Regions from separate parts of the Bacillus sp. LH1 genome, predicted to be linked through region 2. Evidence: riboswitches for the same ligand, from Rfam matches in the RefSeq annotation. Region 2 holds a riboswitch; each other region holds the start of a gene.
What was found. A riboswitch is a leader RNA that binds a small molecule or an ion and turns the genes downstream of it on or off. The one in region 2 is predicted to bind S-adenosylmethionine.
Positions count from the first base shown of each region.

Region 1: linked by a shared signal. The riboswitch ahead of ACX9TM_RS01060 (MetQ/NlpA family ABC transporter substrate-binding protein) and the one ahead of mtnK (S-methyl-5-thioribose kinase) in region 2 are both predicted to bind S-adenosylmethionine.
Region 3: linked by a shared signal. The riboswitch ahead of ACX9TM_RS07545 (YezD family protein) and the one ahead of mtnK (S-methyl-5-thioribose kinase) in region 2 are both predicted to bind S-adenosylmethionine.

Region 1 is NZ_CM175007.1:181,780-189,469, forward strand. It holds gene ACX9TM_RS01030 (S9 family peptidase) at 1-3, shown strand, start outside; gene ACX9TM_RS01035 (DUF4256 domain-containing protein) at 111-677, shown strand; gene ACX9TM_RS01040 (DoxX family membrane protein) at 750-1,256, opposite strand; gene ACX9TM_RS01045 (SDR family oxidoreductase) at 1,649-2,425, shown strand; gene ACX9TM_RS01050 (methionine ABC transporter permease) at 2,465-3,133, opposite strand; gene ACX9TM_RS01055 (methionine ABC transporter ATP-binding protein) at 3,108-4,148, opposite strand; gene ACX9TM_RS01060 (MetQ/NlpA family ABC transporter substrate-binding protein) at 4,161-4,973, opposite strand; SAM riboswitch class I at 5,060-5,174, opposite strand; gene ACX9TM_RS01065 (NAD(P)-dependent alcohol dehydrogenase) at 5,254-6,162, opposite strand; gene ACX9TM_RS01070 (DUF6612 family protein) at 6,320-7,084, shown strand; gene ACX9TM_RS01075 (FAD-binding oxidoreductase) at 7,151-7,690, shown strand, end outside.
Region 2 is NZ_CM175007.1:3,942,788-3,949,904, reverse strand. It holds gene ACX9TM_RS20305 (pyridoxal phosphate-dependent aminotransferase) at 1-1,168, opposite strand, end outside; gene ACX9TM_RS20300 (carbon-nitrogen family hydrolase) at 1,183-2,046, shown strand; SAM riboswitch class I at 2,118-2,259, shown strand; gene mtnK (S-methyl-5-thioribose kinase) at 2,350-3,531, shown strand; gene mtnA (S-methyl-5-thioribose-1-phosphate isomerase) at 3,528-4,589, shown strand; gene ACX9TM_RS20285 (YvrJ family protein) at 4,657-4,818, shown strand; gene ACX9TM_RS20280 (3-hydroxybutyrate dehydrogenase) at 4,848-5,624, opposite strand; gene ACX9TM_RS20275 (PadR family transcriptional regulator) at 5,821-6,153, shown strand; gene ACX9TM_RS20270 (DUF1129 domain-containing protein) at 6,153-6,917, shown strand; gene ACX9TM_RS20265 (DUF1129 domain-containing protein) at 6,934-7,117, shown strand, end outside.
Region 3 is NZ_CM175007.1:1,429,358-1,437,047, reverse strand. It holds gene ACX9TM_RS07580 (sirohydrochlorin chelatase) at 1-728, opposite strand, end outside; gene cobA (uroporphyrinogen-III C-methyltransferase) at 730-1,506, opposite strand; gene ACX9TM_RS07570 (DUF3906 family protein) at 1,591-1,791, opposite strand; gene ACX9TM_RS07565 (nitrite/sulfite reductase) at 1,802-3,424, opposite strand; gene cysC (adenylyl-sulfate kinase) at 3,436-4,029, opposite strand; gene sat (sulfate adenylyltransferase) at 4,042-5,178, opposite strand; gene ACX9TM_RS07550 (phosphoadenylyl-sulfate reductase) at 5,218-5,922, opposite strand; gene ACX9TM_RS07545 (YezD family protein) at 6,010-6,153, opposite strand; SAM riboswitch class I at 6,227-6,335, opposite strand; gene lysA (diaminopimelate decarboxylase) at 6,451-7,690, opposite strand, start outside.

The sequences.
Region 1 (7,690 bases), 1.6 Mb from region 2:
TAAGGGATGTTTGTACAAGACATAAGGTTGAAACGGTCTTCATATTGAGATGATTTATTATAAAATATATACTTAAACTACTATCAGTACATAAATCAGGGAGGACTAATATGACAGGAAATAAAAATGACTTACTAGTAGAAAAACGTGAAGAGTTATTGAAAGTATTGCAAGCTCGTTTTGAGAAAAACATGAACCGCCATGAAGGTCTTGAATGGGCTAAAGTTGAAGCGAAGCTGACTACTAATAATGAAAAAATGTGGTCACTTAACGAAATGGAAGTAACTGGTGGTGAACCGGATGTTGTTGGTTATGATGAAGAAAAGGACGAATATACTTTCTATGATTGTTCAAAGGAGAGTCCTAAAGGCCGCAGAAGTCTTTGTTATGATCTTGAAGCGTTAGAATCAAGAAAAAAACATAAACCAGAAAATAACGTTATTGATGTTGCCAATGCTATGGGCATTGAATTATTAACGGAAGAACAGTATCGGGAATTGCAACAACTTGGCGATTTTGACATGAAATCATCAAGTTGGGTACAAACACCTTCAGATATTCGAGAACTCGGTGGTGCTTTATTTTGCGATTATCGCTTTGGACATGTTTTCGTGTACCATAATGGAGCAGACTCTTACTATGCTGCCAGAGGTTTTCGTGGCTCGTTAAAAGTTTAAATTAGGAGAAATAAGAAAAAGAGCCTATATTCAGGCTCTTTTTCTTATTTATATTTTAAAAGTAAACTGTTACTATGCAGTTTTACTTAATTTATATGTTCCGTGGTTGTTTTTACGGAAAAGTTTAGGGAAAACATAGCCATCTAATCCAATACGTCCAGCGTTCTGCCCTGCAACTAAAATGAACATAGTCAAAATAAGCAGGTTTGGGTTTACACTAACGGTTCCACTTAATAAAAATGAAAGATTCATTATGATTCCGAAAAATGCAGCTGTTTTTGTTAATCCGCCTAAAATTAAACCTAGACCTACTAAAATTTCTCCCCATTGAACTAAAAAGCTAAATAGGTCTGCGTTTGGAAGGACAAAATGTTGAAGAAAATCTGCCCACCAACTTTGTACTGCAGGGTGGTCACCTGATGCTTGAGCAATAGCACCCTTTAGAAAGCCACTTGCGTCAAAAGATTGTCCGAAGACTTTGCCTATCCCAGCAGCGAGCCATGTATACCCTATGTAAAGCCGTAAAAGTAATAATATGAAAGTAGCACGTTTATCAGTTCTTAAAAAATTGATAACCATTGAAATCCCTCCAATATTGTATTTACATGTTTATTATATATATATTGTGAATAAATTCACAATAGAGGAAATGTGAACGAATATATGTTTTGAGTAATTGTTTTATTTTTTGTAACATTTCATCTTTTTTGATAGACTAATAATAGAGATATATCAAAAGGAGGCAAAGACTCAATATGTGGATGAACTTGTAATGATTAGAAACTAGATAGATGAATTTTTCTCTCATAAGCGAGGGTTTATTTAGTTATCTGTAAATCATTCAAGGAATGCATATTTGGCTTGTACATCCCTTTTATAAGGATAGGTGCCTATTTTATGTATCTGTCTTTTTTGTGGGAAAGTTTATATCTCTTATATAAAATATGCGTCCTTTAAACTTGGAGGAGTATATGATGAACCAATTAAAAAATAAAGTAGCAGTTATTACAGGGGTAAGTCGTCTAGACGGTATAGGCGCAGCAATTTGCAAAGAATTGGCTGAATCAGGATACGATATATTTTTTACGTATTGGACGGATTATGATAAAGAGATGCCATGGGGCGTTGAGAAAAATGAACAAATACAATTAGAAGAAGAGCTATTACAAAACGGTGTTAGAGTATCAAGCATGGAGTTAGATTTAACTCAGAATGATGCACCGAAAGAGCTTATAAATAAAGTTACTGAACAATTAGGGTACCCTCATATATTAATTAATAATGCAGCATATTCTACGAATAATGATTTCTCTACGTTGACTGCTGAAGAATTAGATAAGCATTATATGGTGAATATTCGTGCGACTACATTGCTCAGTAGTCAATTTGCCCGAGGATTTGATAAAAAATCTGGTGGTAGAATTGTGAATATGACTTCGGGGCAATTTCAAGGTCCTATGGTAGGAGAACTAGCGTATGCAACAACGAAGGGAGCTATTGATGCTCTTACTAGTACGTTGTCAGCAGAGGTAGCTCATTTAGGAATAACAGTGAATGCAATTAATCCAGGACCAACTGATACAGGATGGATGACTGAAGAGATAAAACAAGGGTTAAAGCCGATGTTTCCTTTTGGCAGAATTGGTGAGCCAAAGGATGCAGCTAGACTCATTAAATTTCTAGTAAGTGAAGAAGCTGAGTGGATTACTGGGCAAGTTATTCATTCAGAAGGTGGATTTAAAAGATAAAAAAGAAGGTATCTCACCTTGGTGAGATACCTTCTTTTTTTAATCTTTCTTCAATCTTCGTGCAACACCATTCCCTAAAGACTGTAATCCTTGAACGAGGATAATTAAAATAAAGACAGTTGCATACATTACTTCAGGTTCATAGCGTAAATGTCCGAAGCGATATGCTAAGTCCCCTAGCCCACCAGCGCCTACAAGACCAGCCATTGCTGTTGCGCCGATTAAGCCAATCGTTGCGATTGTTAATCCAAGTACAAGGGAGGGACGAGCTTCTTTAACCAGGACGTGCCAAATGATTTTTATAGTAGAGACTCCCATCGCTTGGTAGGCTTCAATGACACCGCGATCGACTTCTAGTAAAGCTGTCTCCATTAAACGTGCGATATAAGGGGCTGTGAAGACGACAAGCGGTACGATAACACCTTGTACGCCAATGGATGTTCCCATTAGAAACTTTGTAAAAGGTAAAATGAAGAATAATAGAATGATAAATGGAAGAGAGCGAATAACATTAATAACCGTATTAAGAATAGGATAGATGATTTTATTTTCATGCTGTCCACCAGGTCTCGTTAAAACAAGTGTAACACCAAGTGGCAGTGCAATAAGGATCGAGATGAGTAATGAAATAGATGTCATTTGAAAGGTTTGGATTGTGGCTTCCCATATGACTTTACCCCATTCATCCAAAAAGGACTTGTTTCCCATAATCTGTTCTACCTCCTTCTACGATGATTCCTTGCTCTTGTAAAAATGATAAAGCACGGTGGATTTCATTTTGTTCCCCTTGCATATGAACGACTAGTTTCCCATATGCTTCATGTTTTAACTGCGTAATATTACCGGATAAAATATTCGGATATACTTGGAACCGTTTTGTGGCAACGGCTAAGGCAGGTTCCCCTGAAGTAGTGCCAATAAATGAAAGTGTTACAATTTCTCCAGTACTTTGTAGTTCTTTCTGTACCTTTTCTGGAATTTTCGCTGCAAATGCGCTATTTACAAATTTCTTCGTTGTTACATGTTGTGGGTTTGTGAAAATATCTTTTACAGTCCCACTTTCGACTACAGATCCATGTTCCATAACAGCAACGCGGTCACATATACGCTGGATGACATTCATTTCATGTGTAATGAGTAAAATCGTAATTCCGATTTCTTCGTTAATCTTTAATAGCAAATCAAGGATAGAATCGGTTGTTTCTGGATCTAATGCGCTCGTTGCTTCATCACTTAATAACACTTCAGGTTCATGTGATAGCGCACGAGCAATTGCGACACGCTGTTTTTGACCACCAGAAAGTTCGCTTGGATACGCATCTTTTCTATTAAAAAGATCGACAATGCGTAAATACTTTTCTACTCTTTTTTCAATTTCTGCTTTTGGAATGCCAGCAAGCCGTAACGGTAATGCGATATTTTCATAAACGGTAACAGTTTTAAGTAAATTGAATCCTTGAAAGATCATTCCGATTTTTTGTCTCGCTTTTGCTAGTTCTTTTGTCGATAACGTTGTTAAGTCTTGTTCGTTTACAATGATATTTCCTGTCGTTGGTTTTTCTAATAAATTTACACATCGAATCAATGTACTTTTACCAGCGCCACTATACCCAATGATTCCAAATACCTCGCCTTTTTCTACTTTAAGGGAAGTAGACTTAAGAGCCTCAACATTCCCTTTTTTTGTTGTAAATACTTTGGATATGTTTTTTAATTCAATCATTATCGTCAGCTCCTACCAAGATGGTAAAACTGAACCATCAAATTTTTTCTCGATAAACTCTTTTACTTCTTTAGATTGATAAGCTTTCTTTAATTTATTTACAACGGCATCATCTTTATTTTCAGTACGAACAACAACCCAGTTCACATAGGGTGAATCTTTTCCTTCGCGGAAAATAGAATCTTTCGCTGGACTTAATTTTGCACCTAATGCAAAGTTTGTGTTAATTGCAGCTGCTTTCACTTCACTTAGTTGCGTTGGTAATTGAGATGCCTCTAATTCGACAATCTTTAATTTTTTTGGATTTTCAATTACATCTTTTGCAGTCGCTTTTTCTGTAGCCTTTGGATCAACTTTTAAAACCCCTGCTTTTTCAAATAATTTTAAAGCTCGAAGTTCATTCGTTGGGTCATTTGGTACAGCAATTGCATCGCCCTCTTTTAAGTCTTTTACATCTTTTATATCTTTAGAATATACACCCATAGGGAATGTTACTGTTGAAAATACTTCAGCTAATTTCATATTGCGTTCAGCTTTAAATACATCTAAATACGATTTCGTTTGGTAGCTATTTACATCAAGGCTTTTTTCATCTAATGATACGTTTGGCGCTACATAATCATTAAATACTTTTATATCAATTTCGAGGCCATCTTTTGCTGCAACTTCTTTTACCTTTTCAAAAATTTGTTCATGTGGTCCACCTGTTACACCGACAGTAATCTTTTTCTCGTCTAATTCTTTTACCTCTTTATCTGAACTCACACTACATGCGCCTAATAATAATACTGCTCCGCTTACAATGCTTAATAATACCTTTTTCATCTATAAATCCCCCTTCATATACGTTCCAAAATAAAAAGCACCTCCCAAAAAATAAGAGAGGTGCCGAATAGACGAAATAGATTCCTCTCTTATCTTCCAAAACGAAAACTCGTTTTGCAGGAATTAGCACCTTAGCTTATACGTCATAAGCTCGGTTGCCGGGCATCATCGGGCCAGTCCCTCCGCCACTCTTGATAAGAGTATGTGTATGTAGTTTTGAATATGGTACTAATAGTAAATCGTACAAAAAGAATTGTCAATGATATTTTCAGAATATATTTTATTTTAAGGTAATCGAAACGTTCCCCTTTTTATGTCCTTTTTCTACATATATATGAGCTTCAGCAATTTCTTCTAATCGGTAAGTTCTATCAATAACAGGCTTTAGCTTTTCTGTTTCAGCTAGTTGTTTTAGTAGGTTCATATCTTCTTTACTGACTTTTGCCATCATTCCGTTCACAGATACATATTTTCCATTAGGCATTAATGCATCTGTACAAAGAGACTTATTATATTTTCCAACTGCATCAAATATAATATCATAGTGCTCGCCCCGCTTAGTAAAATCTTCTTTCATATAATCAATTACGTTGTCTGCCCCTAAAGCTGTTACTAAATCGAAATTCGAACTACTACAAATGGCTGTGACAGTCGCCCCGAAGTATTTCGCAAGTTGTACGGCAGCTGTCCCTACTGACCCAGAGGCGCCGTATATAAGTACTCGTTGCCCTTTTTTTATCTGTCCTTTTCTAAGGAAGTGCAATGCTGAAGTTCCGCCAAAAGGAATAACGGCAGCTTCTTCATATGTCACATTGGTAGGTTTTAATGCTATTAATCCACTTTCATGCACGCATGTGTATTCGGCATAACCACCAAGGTTTAGTTCTGTTAATGCAAAAACTTGATCTCCTTTTTTAAATTGTGTTACATCTGTTCCAATGTCTTCGATTTCACCGGATAACTCTACGCCAAGTATAGGTTTTCTCGGTTTTCTGAAACCTAATATGATCCGCATAGGAATCCAAAATAAGAGGGGGCTATTAAAGCCACGTATTCTACAATCTCCAGTCGATACACTTGTTGCGTGAATTTTAACTAATACTTCATTTTTTTTAGGTTTAGGCTTTTCTATATTTTGAAGTTGGAGAACATTAGGTGGTCCATACTTTGTGCAAATAATAGCTTTCATAATGACCTCCTGAAATGAGTTGTTATTATTTACATCATATTTAAACTTTTTCTCAAACATGTTGCTATATAGGAAATAAATTTAAAGAAGAATATTACGAATTATATAGATTTCATAGGAAAAGAGATGATATTATTTTTGGGAAGGAGGGGACGTTATGAAAAAAATTATTTTAATTTCAAGTTTAGTACTTGCAGTCGGTCTAGGAGTAGGGTGTAGTAATGAGAAAGCAAAAAAGACTGATGAACCGAAAAAAGAAGCTGTGCAGAAAGAAAAGGAATTAACAGCGAAGGATGTTTTTAATAAAGCGAATGAAGCTTTTAAAAACGAAGAAAATGTAACGATGACATATGATGTGGGAATAAAGGCTGAAGGAACAGAGATGAATGTAATAAAGGCCAAAATGCAATTAGAGCCGAAGAAAAAAAATTCTCGTTCTGAAATGAATGTTTCTGGTACAGAGGTTGTTGTTTATGATGTGGGTGGCAAAATTGCTGGTCAGTTGAAAAATCCTAATACGGGTGAAGTTATGTCTGTACCAGAGGAACAATTAAATGCTAACGGAATGAATGCGACTCAAGGAATGGTAGATAATTTAGAGATTCCATCGGAAATTTTAAATAAAGTGAAGATGGAGAAAAGTGGAGATAATTATAAGCTGAAGTTTGCATTAAAAGGGCAAGAGACAGAGAGTATGTTAGCTAGTATGGATGAAAAGCAGAAACAAATGCTACAAGGCCAAAATGCAAAGATAGAAGAAATAGATGGAGAATATATTATTACAAAAGATTTTAAATATGAATCAGCAAAGATAGATATGGTTATGAGTAGCAATGGTGAGGATAAAGCGCACATTATTACGGATGCGAAGTTTACATCGTATGATAAATTTGATCCAATACAATTGCCAGCAGCAAAGTAATCACTGTCAAGAGAGGTACCTGAAAGAACAGGTATCTCTTTTTGTTGCTAATAAGGAGAGTGTCCTTTGAAAAAAAGAAAGATAGTAGTGGTCATTGTTGCATATACGGTTTTGCTTGCAACGTCTGTACATACGTATAAAAAACAAATTGATCATCCTATTATGAGTGATGTAGGTAAATTGCTTCCGACAAAAATAAAACGTGTTGAAAGTGCTACGGAAGAGCACTCGTTAATAAAATTAGTGCGAGATGCAAAAGTTTCAGGACAGAAAATTTCCATTGCAGGCATGCAACATAGCCAAGGAGGACAGACATATTATCCAAATGGCACGATGCTCGATATGAAAGGATATAATAAAATATTAGAATTTGATCCAGAGAAGAAGCAGATTACAGTTCAAAGTGGTGTCACGTGGAATGATATTCAGAAGAAAATAAATCCATATGGCCTTGCGGTACAGGTCATGCAGTCTCAAAATATTTTTACTGTTGGTGGTTCATTAAGTGTAAATGTACACGGGCGTGATATTCGTCATGAGGCACTAATTGATACAGTAGATTCATTTAGATTGTTAATGGCAGATGGCACGGTACGTAATGTAAGT
Region 2 (7,117 bases):
AAAAATTTAATTTATCAATTCGATTAATGGCTTCTCGTAATCTATCTTCTGTATGCAAGAGACCAACACGGACATACCCTTCGCCATGCTCACCAAATCCGACACCAGGAGCAACTGCGACATGTGCTTTTTCTAGTAAAATATCAGAAAATTGCTCAGAGGTGTATCCTTTTGGAACGGGAAGCCATGCAAAGAACGATCCTGTTGGAATGTCTACATTCCAACCAATTGAGTGACAGGCTGAAATAAGAGCGTTTCTTCGAGATTCGTAACTATTTACAAGGTCTATTACACAAGACTGTGAACTTAATAGCGCTTCTCGAGCGGCATCTTGAACTGCACCGAATATACTAACATACATATGATCTTGTAATAGGTTAATTGTTTCAATCACACTTTCATTCCCTACAGCAAAAGCGATGCGCCAGCCAGCCATATTGAAAGTTTTTGATAATGTGTAAATTTCAATTCCTATATCTTTCGCACCATCTGCTTGCAAGAAACTAACAGGTTTTTGACCATCAAATCCGATAGCGCCATAAGCAAAATCGTGAACAACTAATATATTATGTTTATTAGCAAAGTGAATGGTTTCATCAAAAAAATCTTTTGATGCAGTAGCACCGGTAGGATTATTTGGATAGTTTAAAAACATTAATTTTGCACGCTCTGCAATAGAGGCATCAATGTTCGTATAATCTGGTAAAAAGTTATTTTCTGCAATAAGTGGCATTCTTTCAAAGTGTGCTTTTGCTAAAGCAACCCCTGATAAATAATCTGGATAACCTGGATCCGGAACGAGAATCGTATCACCAGGATTTGTAAAACAAATCGGTAATTCTACTAGTCCAGCCTTCCCACCAAACAAAATAGCAACTTCAGTTTTTGGGTTTAATTCGACGCCATATTCACGTTTATAGAATGTAGCCACGGCTTCCTTTAAGCTTTCATGTCCGCGAAATGGCGGATATTTATGATGAATGGTCTTTTCGGCAGCATCTTGTAAAGCTTTTACGATATGCTGCGGTGTTGGTTGATCTGGATTACCTTGACCTAGATTAATAACATCGTGACCAGCTGCAACGACTTTGTTAACTTTTGCAACAAGTGAAGCGAAAAATTGTGTTGGCAATGATGTTACTATCTCAGAAGGTTGAAATAATTTCATACTTTCCACCTCTTTTGAAAGTTGTTACAATTCTAGTGACAAATGATATAATCTTTCCAGTATTTTGTAAAGAGAAAAATAAGAATGGGGCTGAAAAAATGAAAGTCGCATGTATTCAAATGGATATTGTTTTTGGAGATGTAGAAAAAAATATTGAGAATGCTAAAAATAAAATAAGTGAAGCTATGAAGGAAAGGCCAGATGTTATCGTCTTACCAGAACTATGGACAACAGGATATGATTTAACGAGACTTTCTGAAATTGCAGATAGGGATGGAGTGGAAACGAAAGAAAAGTTAATAGAATGGGCGAAGCGATATGATGTACATATTGTTGGTGGGTCCATAGCAAAGCAAACAGAGCAAGGCGTTACAAATACGATGTATGTTGTAAATAATGAAGGACAGTTAGTCAACGAATATAGTAAAGTACATTTATTTCAGCTTATGGATGAACATAAATATTTAATAGCTGGTAATGGTACGGGCGAATTTAAGCTAGATGATGTTGAATGCGCTGGAACAATTTGTTATGATATTCGTTTTCCAGAGTGGATGCGTGTTCATACTGCTAAAGGGGCAAAAGTATTATTTGTTGTAGCTGAATGGCCATTAGTTCGTTTAGCACATTGGCGTTTGCTATTGCAAGCAAGAGCAGTTGAAAATCAGTGTTATGTTGTTGCGTGTAATAGAGCAGGGAAGGATCCGAATAATGTGTTTGCAGGTCATTCTTTAATTGTGGATCCTTGGGGTGAAGTTGTAGTAGAGGCGAATGAAGAGGAATCAATTTTATTTGGAGAGCTTGAATTCGAGAAAATTAAAGAAGTACGTAAAGGAATTCCAGTTTTTGCGGATCGCCGTCCAGAATTATACAAATAAAATGTTGACAAGTGATTTTTATTCTTGGTATAGTCTTCAACATAAAGTTAAAAATTCAAAAAATTATACAACTCTTATCAAGAGCAGGTGGAGGGATTTGGCCCGATGAAGCCCAGCAACCGACCGTAATACCATTGTGAAATGGGGCGTTTATTACGCCAAAAGGCACGGTGCTAATTCCAGCAGAAAGTAAAACTTTCTGGCAGATAAGAGGGGAGAAGATAAACTTCAAACCTCTTTCTTAGTGGAAAGAGGTTTTTCTATGTTAGAAAAACCTCTGAATTTAAAAAGGGGGAGAAGAAGATGGGATATTATTCATTAACAGAAATAACAGCTGTACAATATGCGAAAGATTATGGCTATTTTGAAGAGAAGGCAAATGTCATTTGTCATGAAATTGGAGATGGAAACTTAAATTACGTGTTCAAATTAGATGATGGAGAGAAATCCATTATAATAAAACAAGCACTGCCTTATGCGAAAGTAGTTGGTGAAAGCTGGCCATTGTCTATAAAAAGAGCAACGATTGAAAGCAAGGCATTACAAATTTTTGCGCAGTATGTACCGGATTATGTTCCAGTAGTGTACAGTCATGACGAAGAGTTAGCGATAACGGTAATAGAAGACTTATCAAGACTAACAATTACAAGAAAAGGATTAATAGACGGAGAAGAATATCCGCTTTTATCCCAGCATATTGGTCGTTTTCTAGCACATGTTTTATTTTACACTTCAGATTTTGGTTTACAGTCAGAAGAGAAGAGGATACTAGAAGGTACCTTTGTAAATCCGGACCTATGTAAAATTACAGAGGATTTAGTGTTTACAGATCCGTTTGGGCATTATGATACAAATGATTATGAGCCAGATTTACAGCTCGTGGTTGATGAACTTTGGAGTGATAAAACTTTAAAACTAAAAGTAGCACAATATAAATATAAGTTCTTAACAAGAAAAGAAACTCTTATTCATGGTGATTTACATACTGGTAGTATTTTTTCGTCACCTTCTGAAACGAAAGTGATTGATCCAGAATTTGCGACATATGGCCCATTTGGGTTTGACATAGGTCAATTTATTGCAAATCTATTATTAAATGCGTTATCTAGAGAAGAAGAAAAGAGAAGTGTACTATTTTTCCATATAGAAAAGACGTGGAGTTATTTTGTAGAGACTTTTACAAAGTTATGGATTGGAGAAGGTGTAGAAGCATATACGAAAGAAAAACAATGGTTACCAATTATTTTGCAAAATATCTTTACTGATGCTGTTGGATTTGCCGGATGTGAACTAATTCGTAGAACAATTGGTTTAGCTCATGTAGCAGATTTAGATGAAATAGAAAATAAAGAAACAAGAATTCAAGCTAAGAAACAAGCGCTATCCTTAGGAAAAGAACTAATAAAATATGAATCTAAAAGTGCTGATATTCAACTGTTTCGAACATTATTTCAACAGACAGTTTCAAGGGGTGTAAAAGCATGAGTACAATCGTTACGGTTCCGAGATCTGTAAGTTGGAAAGGGGATGCAATTGCGGTATTAAATCAAACGAAATTGCCACATAGCACAGAATACAAAACATTAACGACTATTGAAGAGGTTTGGAAAAGTATCATAATGTTAGAAGTACGCGGAGCGCCTGCAATTGGAATTGTAGCTGCATTTGGCTTGGCGCTTGCAGTGAAAAAATATAATACTTTACATATCGAAGAATTTCAAAAGAAGTTTAATAGAGACTGTAACTATTTAGGGACATCACGCCCAACGGCAGTAAATTTATTTTGGGCAATTGATCGTATGAGAGAATCTATTCGAGAGATTACTACAATAAAAGAAGCGCAAAAAATATTAGAAGAAGAAGCGCTTCGCATTCAACAGGAAGATGAGGAGGTGTGTCGAAATATTGGGGAATATGCGTTAACATGTTTTAAAGATGGCGATAATATTTTAACAATCTGTAACGCTGGAAGTATCGCAACTGCCAGATATGGAACTGCATTAGCTCCCTTTTATATTGGAAAAGAGAAAGGTGTGCGTTTACATGCATATGCGTGTGAAACGAGACCAGTTTTACAAGGTGGTCGCTTAACGACGTGGGAATTGAAGCAAGCAAATATTGATGTGACCCTTATAACAGATAATACTGCAGCTCATGCTATTCAAACGAAAGAAATAAACGCAATTATTGTGGGGGCGGATCGAATTGTCGCAAATGGAGATACAGCCAATAAAATAGGGACAATGAATTTAGCTATTTTAGCAAAGTACTTTAATATCCCATTTTACGTTGCTGCGCCACTGTCAACATTTGATGTTACGAAAGAAACTGGAGCCGAAATTATTATTGAAGAAAGAGATGAAACAGAAGTTACGAAAATCTTTGGAAAACAAGTAGCACCAATTGGAACGGATGTTTATAATCCAGCATTTGACATAACACCGAATGAATTAATTACAGGAATTATTACTGAGAAAGGTATTATACGCGGGGACTATAAACGAGAAATTGCATCATTATTTGAAAAACAAGCTAATACATAATAGCTTGTTTTTTTATGCCTAAATGCAGTGTTTTCTCTTACTTATATAATGAAAGGAGGGGAAGAGGGTGGAAGAGTGGATCAAGATGATAGGTAATGTAGGGTTTCCGATTGTTGTAACATTATATTTACTCCACCGTATTGAAAGTAAATTAGAGGGGGTAATTGTTGCAATTGAGAAGCTCCCGCGGCAATTAATAAAGTACGAAGATCCTCGGGATAAAAAATAAAGTTTGCTCTTCTTGAGCAAACTTTATTTTTATTGAGCGGTATAACCACCATCGATAACGACAGCTTGACCAGTTATACCTTTAGCTTTTTCACTCGCTAAAAACATCGCATAATCTGCAATTTCTTGTACTTGTAATAAGCGCTTTTGTGGAACGAGTGGATAAATAACATCTTCTAAAACATTTTCAAGTGGTACATTTCGTGTAGTAGCTAAGTCTTGTAGTTGATTACGTACAAGGGGGGTATCAACATAACCAGGGCAAAGGGCATTAACAGTAATACCATGCGTAGCACCTTCTAAAGCGGCAACTTTTGTTAATCCAATTACGCCATGTTTTGCACTATTGTAGGCAGCTTTTCCAGCAAACCCGACAAGGCCGTTAATAGAAGCGACATTAATAATACGACCATATTTTTGTTGTTTCATAATCGGAAAGGCATGCTTAATTGCAATAAACGGAGCAATTTGCATAATTTGAATTAGTAGCTCGAACTTTTCAGTTGGAAAGTCTTCAATGGGTGAAACGTGTTGCATTCCTGCGTTGTTAATTAATATATGTAATGAACCGAAATGATCAACTGTTTGAGAAATTGCTGCTGTAATTTCCTCTTCAGATGTAACGTCACATTTTAAACCGATAGCTTGAAAACCTTCATTTTGTAATTGTTCAGCAGCTTCTTTTGCACGTTCTTCAAGCCGATCGGTAATCACAACTTTTGCACCTTCTTTTGCAAAAGCCTTTCCCATTTCATAACCAATGCCACTTGCAGCACCTGTTAAAAAGACAACTCGATTTGTAACCATGATGAAAAACATCCCTTCATAATAAAGTTTTCATAGTGCTCTATTTAGAGAAGCTATAATGAAATTCCTGCAAACATTTGGAAAAAATATCGTTAGCTATCTTGTTTTGCAAAATAGTCTTTGCTATACTATTTTGTAAAGCAAGATACTTACGCTTATCTATCTTGTAAAGCAAGATAGTAGGAGGATTTGAATTATGTCGACAAGTCAAATGCTGAAAGGGATTTTAGAAGGATGCTTACTTGCTATTATTTCTGAAGGCGAAATATACGGTTATGAAATGAGTGAAAAGCTAGCGAAGTATGGTTTTACAATGGCGAGTGAGGGAAGTATTTATCCGTTATTAATACGAATGCAAAAAGAAGGACTAATAACAAGCGTAATGAAGGAATCTCCATCTGGTCCAAAGAGAAAATATTATACATTAACAGAAAAAGGCGAGGAAGCACTTGATGAATTTATGGATCGCTGGGAAACGATGCAAAGTAGTGTAGAACGTCTACTTGAAGGGAAGGGAAGGAGAAAATAATGCTATCAAGTGAAGCGCGAAAGTTTTTGTTAGATATGAGATTATTTTTGACGGCAAAGAGTGTGAAAGAAAGCGATATTGAAAATTTTATAGAAGATGCGGAACTCCATTTAATTGAGGGTGAGAGTGATGGGAAAAGTGTAGAAGATATTTTCGGAAGCTCACCGAAAGAATATGCAAATGAACTTGTCAAAGTAATGGAAAGAGATAGACAGGAAACGTGGAAGCAAATTGGTTTTACAGTAATGAATATCGTATCGTTTTGGATTATTGCTTCTATCTTAATAGTGAATCATGGAATGTTACAGATTTCACTTATTCAGTGTATCGGTTATAGTTTTTCATTGATTTTAGTTGTTATAGGTCCTAATTTTCTACTTCGCAAAATGGCCTTCGTAACAAGTTTTACAAAAACATGGTTTTCTATGTGGTCTTTAGTTATGATCGCTCCAATGTTTTTATTAGGAGCTGTTACGATATTAGACGTGATATATCCGACAAAAATGCTCACATTCACCGAAGTGCAAAGTTATATAGTGGCTGGTGGGATTTTTATCATCACAGTAGCTATAAATATATATTTTGAAGGATGGTTTAAAAACTTATATTTAATCATTCCACTTTCAATTATGTTAGTGTTTAAAACATTTACAACGGAAGACCTTGTTCCAATGTTATTTCAAATTATATGTTTATACGGAAGTTTGTTTATTTTAATTTTCCTTGAAATTATGATGAAGACGAATAGAAGAGAGACGGTTTAATAAGGGAGGGATTATCATGATGATTTCTAAAGAAGGAGAAAAGTTTTTAATTGATACGAAAGTGTATTTAATAACGAAAGGAATTAAAGAAGAAGATGTTGACGCTTTTTTAGAAGATGCAGAACCTCATTTAATTGAAGGTGAGAAAGAAGGAAAAACGGTAAGTAATATATTTGGTGATTCGCCAAAAGAGTATGCGG
Region 3 (7,690 bases), 2.5 Mb from region 2:
TGATCTCCTTTCAATAACTCCGTCGTTTTCTGAATTAACATATCTTGAAACGCTTCATTCTTCCCTAAATATGGACTAATTTTTATCTCTTCCACTTCATATTGGCGCACTTCTTTCTCAATATGTTTCATAAGTAAACCTGTAAATAACAAGTAAGGCAGTACAACGATGTTCTTTTCTTTTCGTTCTACAACTTCCTTTAACTTCTCCTCAAATTTTGGCTCTGCAGCCGCTAAATAACAAACTTCTACTTTTTTAACCTTCTCTTTTGTTTGAAATAAAGAAGCAATCCAGTTTATATCTCTTAATACTTCAGGATCACTGCTCCCTCTTGCAACAAGAAGTAACGTCACTTCATTTTTATCTTCCTGTTTGATGCCACTTCCGCTATACACCGATTTAACAAGTGTTTCTGATACACCAAACGGATTACCATAGGTAACTTTAACATCCGAAAATTGATTAGTTAACTTTTCCAATTCAAAAGGGATATCTTTTTTTACATGACCTGCCGCTAATAAAAAAACAGGGATAGCAATAATCTCAGTGGCCCCACGCTTCACACATGTACGAAAACCATCTTCAATAGAAGGATTCGCTAACTCTAAAAAACAAACTTCTTGAATAGTCGCTTCTATACGGCTCATGCACGATGTAATAAATTGAATCGCCTCTTCTTTCGCTGTCTTCAAACGACTTCCATGACATATATATAAGACGGCTTTCATTTTACAACACTCCACTTACTTGATAAGCATTTTCTGTCTGCTTCTCAAACCAATGAATTTTTTCTCTAAAACGGACAACCTCTCCAATTACAATCATACTCGGATTTTGAATTTGCTCTTTTTTCGCAACATCTACAATTGTCCCTAACGTTCCAACAACTGTGCGTTGCATAGACGTCGTCCCCTGCTCAATAATAGCAGCTGGCGTACTTTTATCTTTTCCATGCTTCATAAGTTGCTCACATATGTAGGGCAAATTACTAACCCCCATATATACCGCTAAAGTCTCTACACCTTTCGCTAAACTTTCCCATTTCACTTCTTCTTCAGCACCTTCTTTCCTATGCCCAGTCACAATAGCAAAACTTGCACTTGCATCACGGTGCGTCACTGGAATGCCCGCATAAGCAGGAGCAGCTATTCCAGCTGAAATACCAGGAATGATTTCAAATGGTACACCTTGCTTTGCTAATGCTTCAGCTTCTTCTCCCCCTCTACCAAACACAAATGGATCGCCACCCTTAAGCCTCGTTACAACTTTTCCTTTTTTCGCATACTTAATAAGAAACGTGTTAATTGTCTCTTGCTTCATCGTGTGATAATTCGGGAGTTTTCCACAATAAATTAAATCCGCGTCAGGCTTTGCGTATGAAAGCAGCTCTTTATTCACAAGTCGGTCGTATAAAATAACATCTGCCTTCTCAATACATTTCAACCCTTTAACAGTAATTAAATCTGGATCGCCAGGACCCGCTCCAACAATATAAACCTTCCCCATCATCTCTCCTCATTTCTTCTATTAAAATGAAACTTCCATTCGTATATAAGAATGGAAGTTTTTATTTTTTCGTATTACTGATCTCTACTCATGGATAACAAATGCCCCACCTTTTCGAATCTTCTTTTTTTCAAACAAAGAAATCTCTTTTACCTCTGGCAACGGTAAAAAATGCTTTTCAAGCTCAATCTCCGCAAGCTTAAATGCCTGTTCTTCACTTTGAGCAACAACAACAATCGGAACAATACTATTTACTAACACAGCTTCAAATCGATATAAATCCATATCGTCCCTCCTAAGACGCTATTACTTCTTCTAGCACGTTATTTAACGCTATTTGTAATGTATCTACACCAACACGACCTACAAAATCATAAAATGTTTCGGCTGGTAATTTATTCTCTTTGAAATAACTTATAAATGATGCGAGTACATCAGGTAGATCCTCGCCATCTATTTTTCCTTTTAACTTTTGATTGTAGGCACCGCCATCTAACAATGTTCCACCTACGTATATTTCAAACGCTTCAACAATACCTTTTTCCTTCGTTTTCATTTTCACCCCTTGTAGCCCAATGTCAGCAATTTGACGTTGACCACATGAATTCGGGCAGCCTACCATATGAATTCGAACTGGAACATCGAGTGCAATTTGTGTATCTAAGTATTCTGCAATTTTTCGTAATCTTTCTTTCGTTTCTACTAGTGCAAGATTACAATATTCAATACCGGTACATGAAACCGCATGACCAATAAATGATTTCGGGCTAGCAGATATCGCTTCAAACAGCGGTTCACTAAGTAATCCTTTTACATTTTCCGGAGGAACGTTCGGAATAATGAAGTTTTGCGAGTTACATGTACGAATTTGTCCATTTCCATATTGCTTTGCGATTCTTGCAATCTCAAACATTTCTTCTGCATGTAAACGACCTACCGGTACATTAAAACCTACATATTTTAATCCCTTTTGTTTTTGGTCTTGAACACCATAAAAATAGCCTGCATTCCATCCTTTGAGTGCACTTTCCCCTTTACTTTGTAAAGGCCCTGTATACTCTATTAGTTTCTCTTTAAATTTCTCTGCTCCCCAGTCCGCAACAAGAAATTTCAACCGAGCTAAATGACGTTTTTCACGATATCCAAAATCACGGAATATAGTAGCAATCGCAATCGCCACCGCCTTCACTTCTTCTGGTAAAACGAATACATCTAATTCATCAGCTAAATACGGTCGAGCTGATAATCCTCCACCTACTTTTATATGAAAACCAACTTTTTTCTCACCATCTATTTCTTTCGTTGCAGGCGTAAATGCAACACAGTTAATTTCTGCGTTTGCTGAATTATAAATATTAGAACTAATAGACATTTTAAATTTACGTGGCAAGTTAGAAAACTCTTCATTATGTTGGAAGTAATCATATACTTCTTTTACAATATGCGTTGTATCGAATAGTTCATTTGCATCAATGCCAGCAAGCGGATTACCTGTAATATTCCGCGTTATATCACCACAAGCCCCCGCTGAAGATAACCCAACTCTTGCTAATCTTTTAAAAATATCTGGAATTTGCTGAATTTCTAACCAGTGAAACTGAATCGCCTGTCTCGTCGTAATATCTATTACATTACGTCCATAATCTTCAGCGATAGAAGCAAGTACTTCTGCCTGTGCATTTGTAATAATCCCTGACGGAATATTTACCCGCATCATAAAATAACCAGCTTCTTTCGGTCTTTGTAAATACAAGCCTGCCCATTTAAAGGCATCCCACTCTTCTTTCGGAATAGATTCGAAACCATTTTCCGCATAGTAAGGAATATCATTAAAAATTTCTAAGCCATCTTTTTCTAATTTATTTTTCTCGGTCTGATTTAATTTTTCATTGTTAGCCCATACTTTTTCATAACTCATTGTTTATCCCCCTATATAAAACTACGCTCTTGTAAGTACTTCACGATTTGTTCTGCACATTCTTCAATAGAATATTTGTGCGTTTCTACAATTAATTCCGCTTGCTCTGGCTCTTCATAAGGCGAATCAATACCTGTGAAATCCTTAATATCACCTTTTCTTGCCTTTTTATAAAGTCCTTTCGGATCACGTTTCTCACACTCTTCAATCGGACACTTCACAAAAATTTCAATAAATTCATCTGCCGCTAATAAATCTCTTACTTGTTTGCGGTCTACTCGAAATGGTGAAATAAATGCTGTAAGGACAACTGCTCCTTGGTCTACAAATAACTTTGCCACTTCGCCAATACGTCTTATATTTTCCATGCGATCACTTTCAGAAAATCCTAAGTCTTTATTTAAACCGTGGCGAATGTTATCCCCATCCAGCACATAATTTCCAATATTCTTTTCAAACAGTTTACGAGCGACCGCATTCGCTACTGTAGATTTACCCGAAGCTGATAAACCAGTAAACCAAATTACAAAACTATGATGTCCATTCTTCACTCTTCTCTCATCTTTTGAAACCGAAGCTGTATGCCAAGTAATATTCGTATCCATCTCGTTCTCTCCCTATTCTGTTACTACTTCTTTTTTCAAGCCTTTAATTAGCACTTCCACTACTTCTTTACGACTAAATGTACTTGGCGGAATCTCACCGTTTCTTAATAATTCTCTTACTTTTGTACCCGATAAAATAACATGATCTTCTTTTCCGTGCGGACATGTTTTCGTTGAAGCCATCGCTTCACATTTCGTGCAGTAAAAACTATGCTCAAAGAATAGTGGTGTAATTCCTAACTCTTCTATCGTAAAATTTGTGAAGATTTCTTGCGCTTCATACGTTCCGTAATAATCTCCTACTCCAGCATGATCACGCCCTACTATAAAGTGGGTACATCCAAAATTCTTTCTTACTAACGCATGAAATATCGCTTCCCTTGGTCCTGCGTAACGCATGGCAGCAGGAAATACACTTAAAAAGACACGATTTTTCGGATAATAGTTTTGAAGAAGTACTTCATAGCTTTCCATTCTTACATCAGCAGGAATATCATCCGATTTCGTTTCTCCAACGAGCGGATTTAAAAAGAGACCATCTACAATTTCAAGAGCAGATTTTTGAATATACTCATGGGCACGATGTACCGGGTTTCTCGTTTGAAATCCGACCACTGTTTTCCACCCACGTTTTTTAAATGCTTCCCTCGTTTCAATTGGGTCTAAATGATAAGAAGGAAATTGATTATTTTCAAAGCGTTTTGTTAGAATAATAGTTCCTCCAACGTAAACGTTTGGTCGTTCATATAATTTTTTCACTCCTGGATGAGCCTCATCCGTTGTTTTATATACAAGTAACGCTTCTTTTTCTTTATCTGGTACAAAAATATCTTCTATTTGAATGACACCGTATATATTTCCATTGTTGACAAGCTTTACTTCCTCTCCAGCCTTCAGGCTTTCTGCGACTTTTTCTGTTACCGGTAATGTAATTGGTATACTCCACACACTACCATTTGCTAAACGAAGCGTTTCTACAACAGAATCATAATCTTCCTTCCCTAAAAAACCAGTAAGGGGGCTATATCCACCTGTCGCCAATAGTTCTAAATCACTTAACGCAATATTGTCTAATTTAATTTCTTTTTCAATTTGTGATACGTCATATGTCTCATCTATACGGTTTACTAATTCGTTTACTATGCTCATTTTTCTATATCCTCTCTTAGCTTTATTTCAAGATTCATCTTATTGGTAATGAAGACCACATTCAGTTTTCACTTTTCCAGCCCATCTACCATCTCTTGAATCGCCACCATCCCCTACAGGTAACGTACATTTCTCACACCCAATACTTGGATAGCCAACATCATGCAACGGGTTATACGGCAAGCTATGTTTGTATACATATCGCCAAACTTCTTTCCACGTCCAATGAATGAGTGGACAAACTTTAATAGATTGAAAACGATGATCTTGATTTATAAACTTTGTATGCTTACGTGTTTCTGATTGTTCCCTTCTTAAGCCCGATATCCATGCTTTTTCCACGACTAATGATTTTTCTAAAGGTAAAATTTTTCTAATCTTACAACAAAGATTCGGATTGCTCTCCCACAGTTTTTCACCATGCAACTTCGCCTGTTCATCAAGTGTAAGTTCTGGCTGTTTTTCTATAATATTCAATGAAGGAAATCGTTCCCGCACTTTTCGAATTAATTCATACGTTTCTTGAAAATGAACATTTGTATCCAAAAATACAACTTTAGCAGATGGATTTACTTGGTTTATAATGTGCAGCAATACCATACCTTCCACCCCAAAGCTACATGCGTAGACAACCTCATCTTTATATTCTTTATAAGCCCAATTTAATACTGATAACGCACCTTTTGTTTCATCTTCTTCCGAAAACGAAACAACATTTTCTTCCCACGTTTCATACGTCAACATGTTTTTTCCCCCTGTAAAAGCAAAAAGACGGTTTTAACCTAATGAAAATAGGTTAAAACCGCCTCTAGTTTTTCTAGTCAGCGCTTTTCACTTTAAACGTACTTTTTCACTTTTCTCTAACTGAATTACTTTTCCATCTTGCACAACAATTGTAATTGAACCATATTTCATATCAGCAAGCATCGCTTCAATCTTCTCGGATACTTCATCAAAATGTTCCCGTACACTCACGCGAACAGCCCCCCTTTTTTATTCATAAAAAAAATCTTTCCCATTTCGAAAAGACTGTTCGGTAATATATTTTACCTTATCTTTCAAAATGGATCCCATTTTGCTGGATTTAGCACCTTGCTTTCTATAAGCAGGTTGCCGAGCTTCTTCGGGCCAGTTCCCTCCGCTTCTCTTGATAAGCTTTGTATTTGTATTTTATCACAATTCTGATTTTTTTCAATCCTAGTTTTCCGATATATTTTAATTATTTTATTTTATAAAAAAGGAATTGCCCATTCGAACAACTCCTTTTCCTATTTAGACAAGCTCTTTAATACGTATGCGATCGTTCCCAATAATATTTTCATATGTTTCGCGTTCCACAACTACTTGCGATGTTCCGCCTTTTGCAAAGACAACGGCTGGTCTTCGAATCCGATTGTAATTATTCGCCATCGAGTACCCGTATGCTCCTGTACAGGAAACTGCTAGTAAATCAGAAGCAGCGACTTTCGGTAAATGAATATCCCAAATCAACATGTCTCCACTCTCACAGCATTTCCCGGCAATCGAAACGAGTTCCTCATTCTCATCATTCGCTCGATTCGCTAACATCGCTTCATAACGCGCATTATATAAAGCAGGTCTTAAATTATCTGTCATTCCACCATCGACTGATACATATTTCCGAATACCAGGAATATCTTTCACAGATCCAACTGTATAAATTGTTGTCCCAGCATCACCTACAATGCTACGGCCTGGCTCAATCCATATTTCTGGCAATGGATATTCACATACAGTAAATTGTTCTCTCACTGCACTTGTTACAGCTCGCACATATGTCTCAAGAGTTAATGGTGTATCTGACTCTGTGTAACGTATTCCAAATCCCCCGCCTACATTTAACACTTTTACTACATAGTTTGTTTGCTCTCTCACTTCTTCTAAAAATTGGCGAAGAACTTCAATTGCTCGAACAAAACCAGCTGTTTCAAATATTTGCGACCCAATATGTGAATGGATCCCTAGCACATTATAATTGGATTTTTGTAAAGCCAATCCAATTGCCTGCATTGCTTGACCATTTGAAACACCAAATCCAAATTTCGAATCATCTTGACCTGTTGTAATATATTCATGTGTGTGCGCCTCTACTCCAGGCGTTACACGAATTAATATGTTCACAAATTTCCCATGTTGCATCGCTAAATCGTGTAAAACTTCTAATTCAAAGAAATTATCTACGACAAAACAACCGATATTCGCCTGAAGAGCCATCACTACTTCTTCTTCTGTTTTATTATTTCCATGAAAATGAATACGTGATGCCGGAAATCCTGCTTGGAGCGCAGTATATAATTCTCCCCCAGAAACAACGTCTAATGACATATTCTCTTCACGAGCTACTCGGCACATCTCCATGCACAAGAACGCCTTGCTTGCATATGCTACTTGATAAGAGAAACCACTTTCTTTAAAAGCACGATGAAATGCTCGGCATTTTCCTCGAATAGACTCTTCATCGTATACATAAAGTGGTGTTCCGTATTGCTTT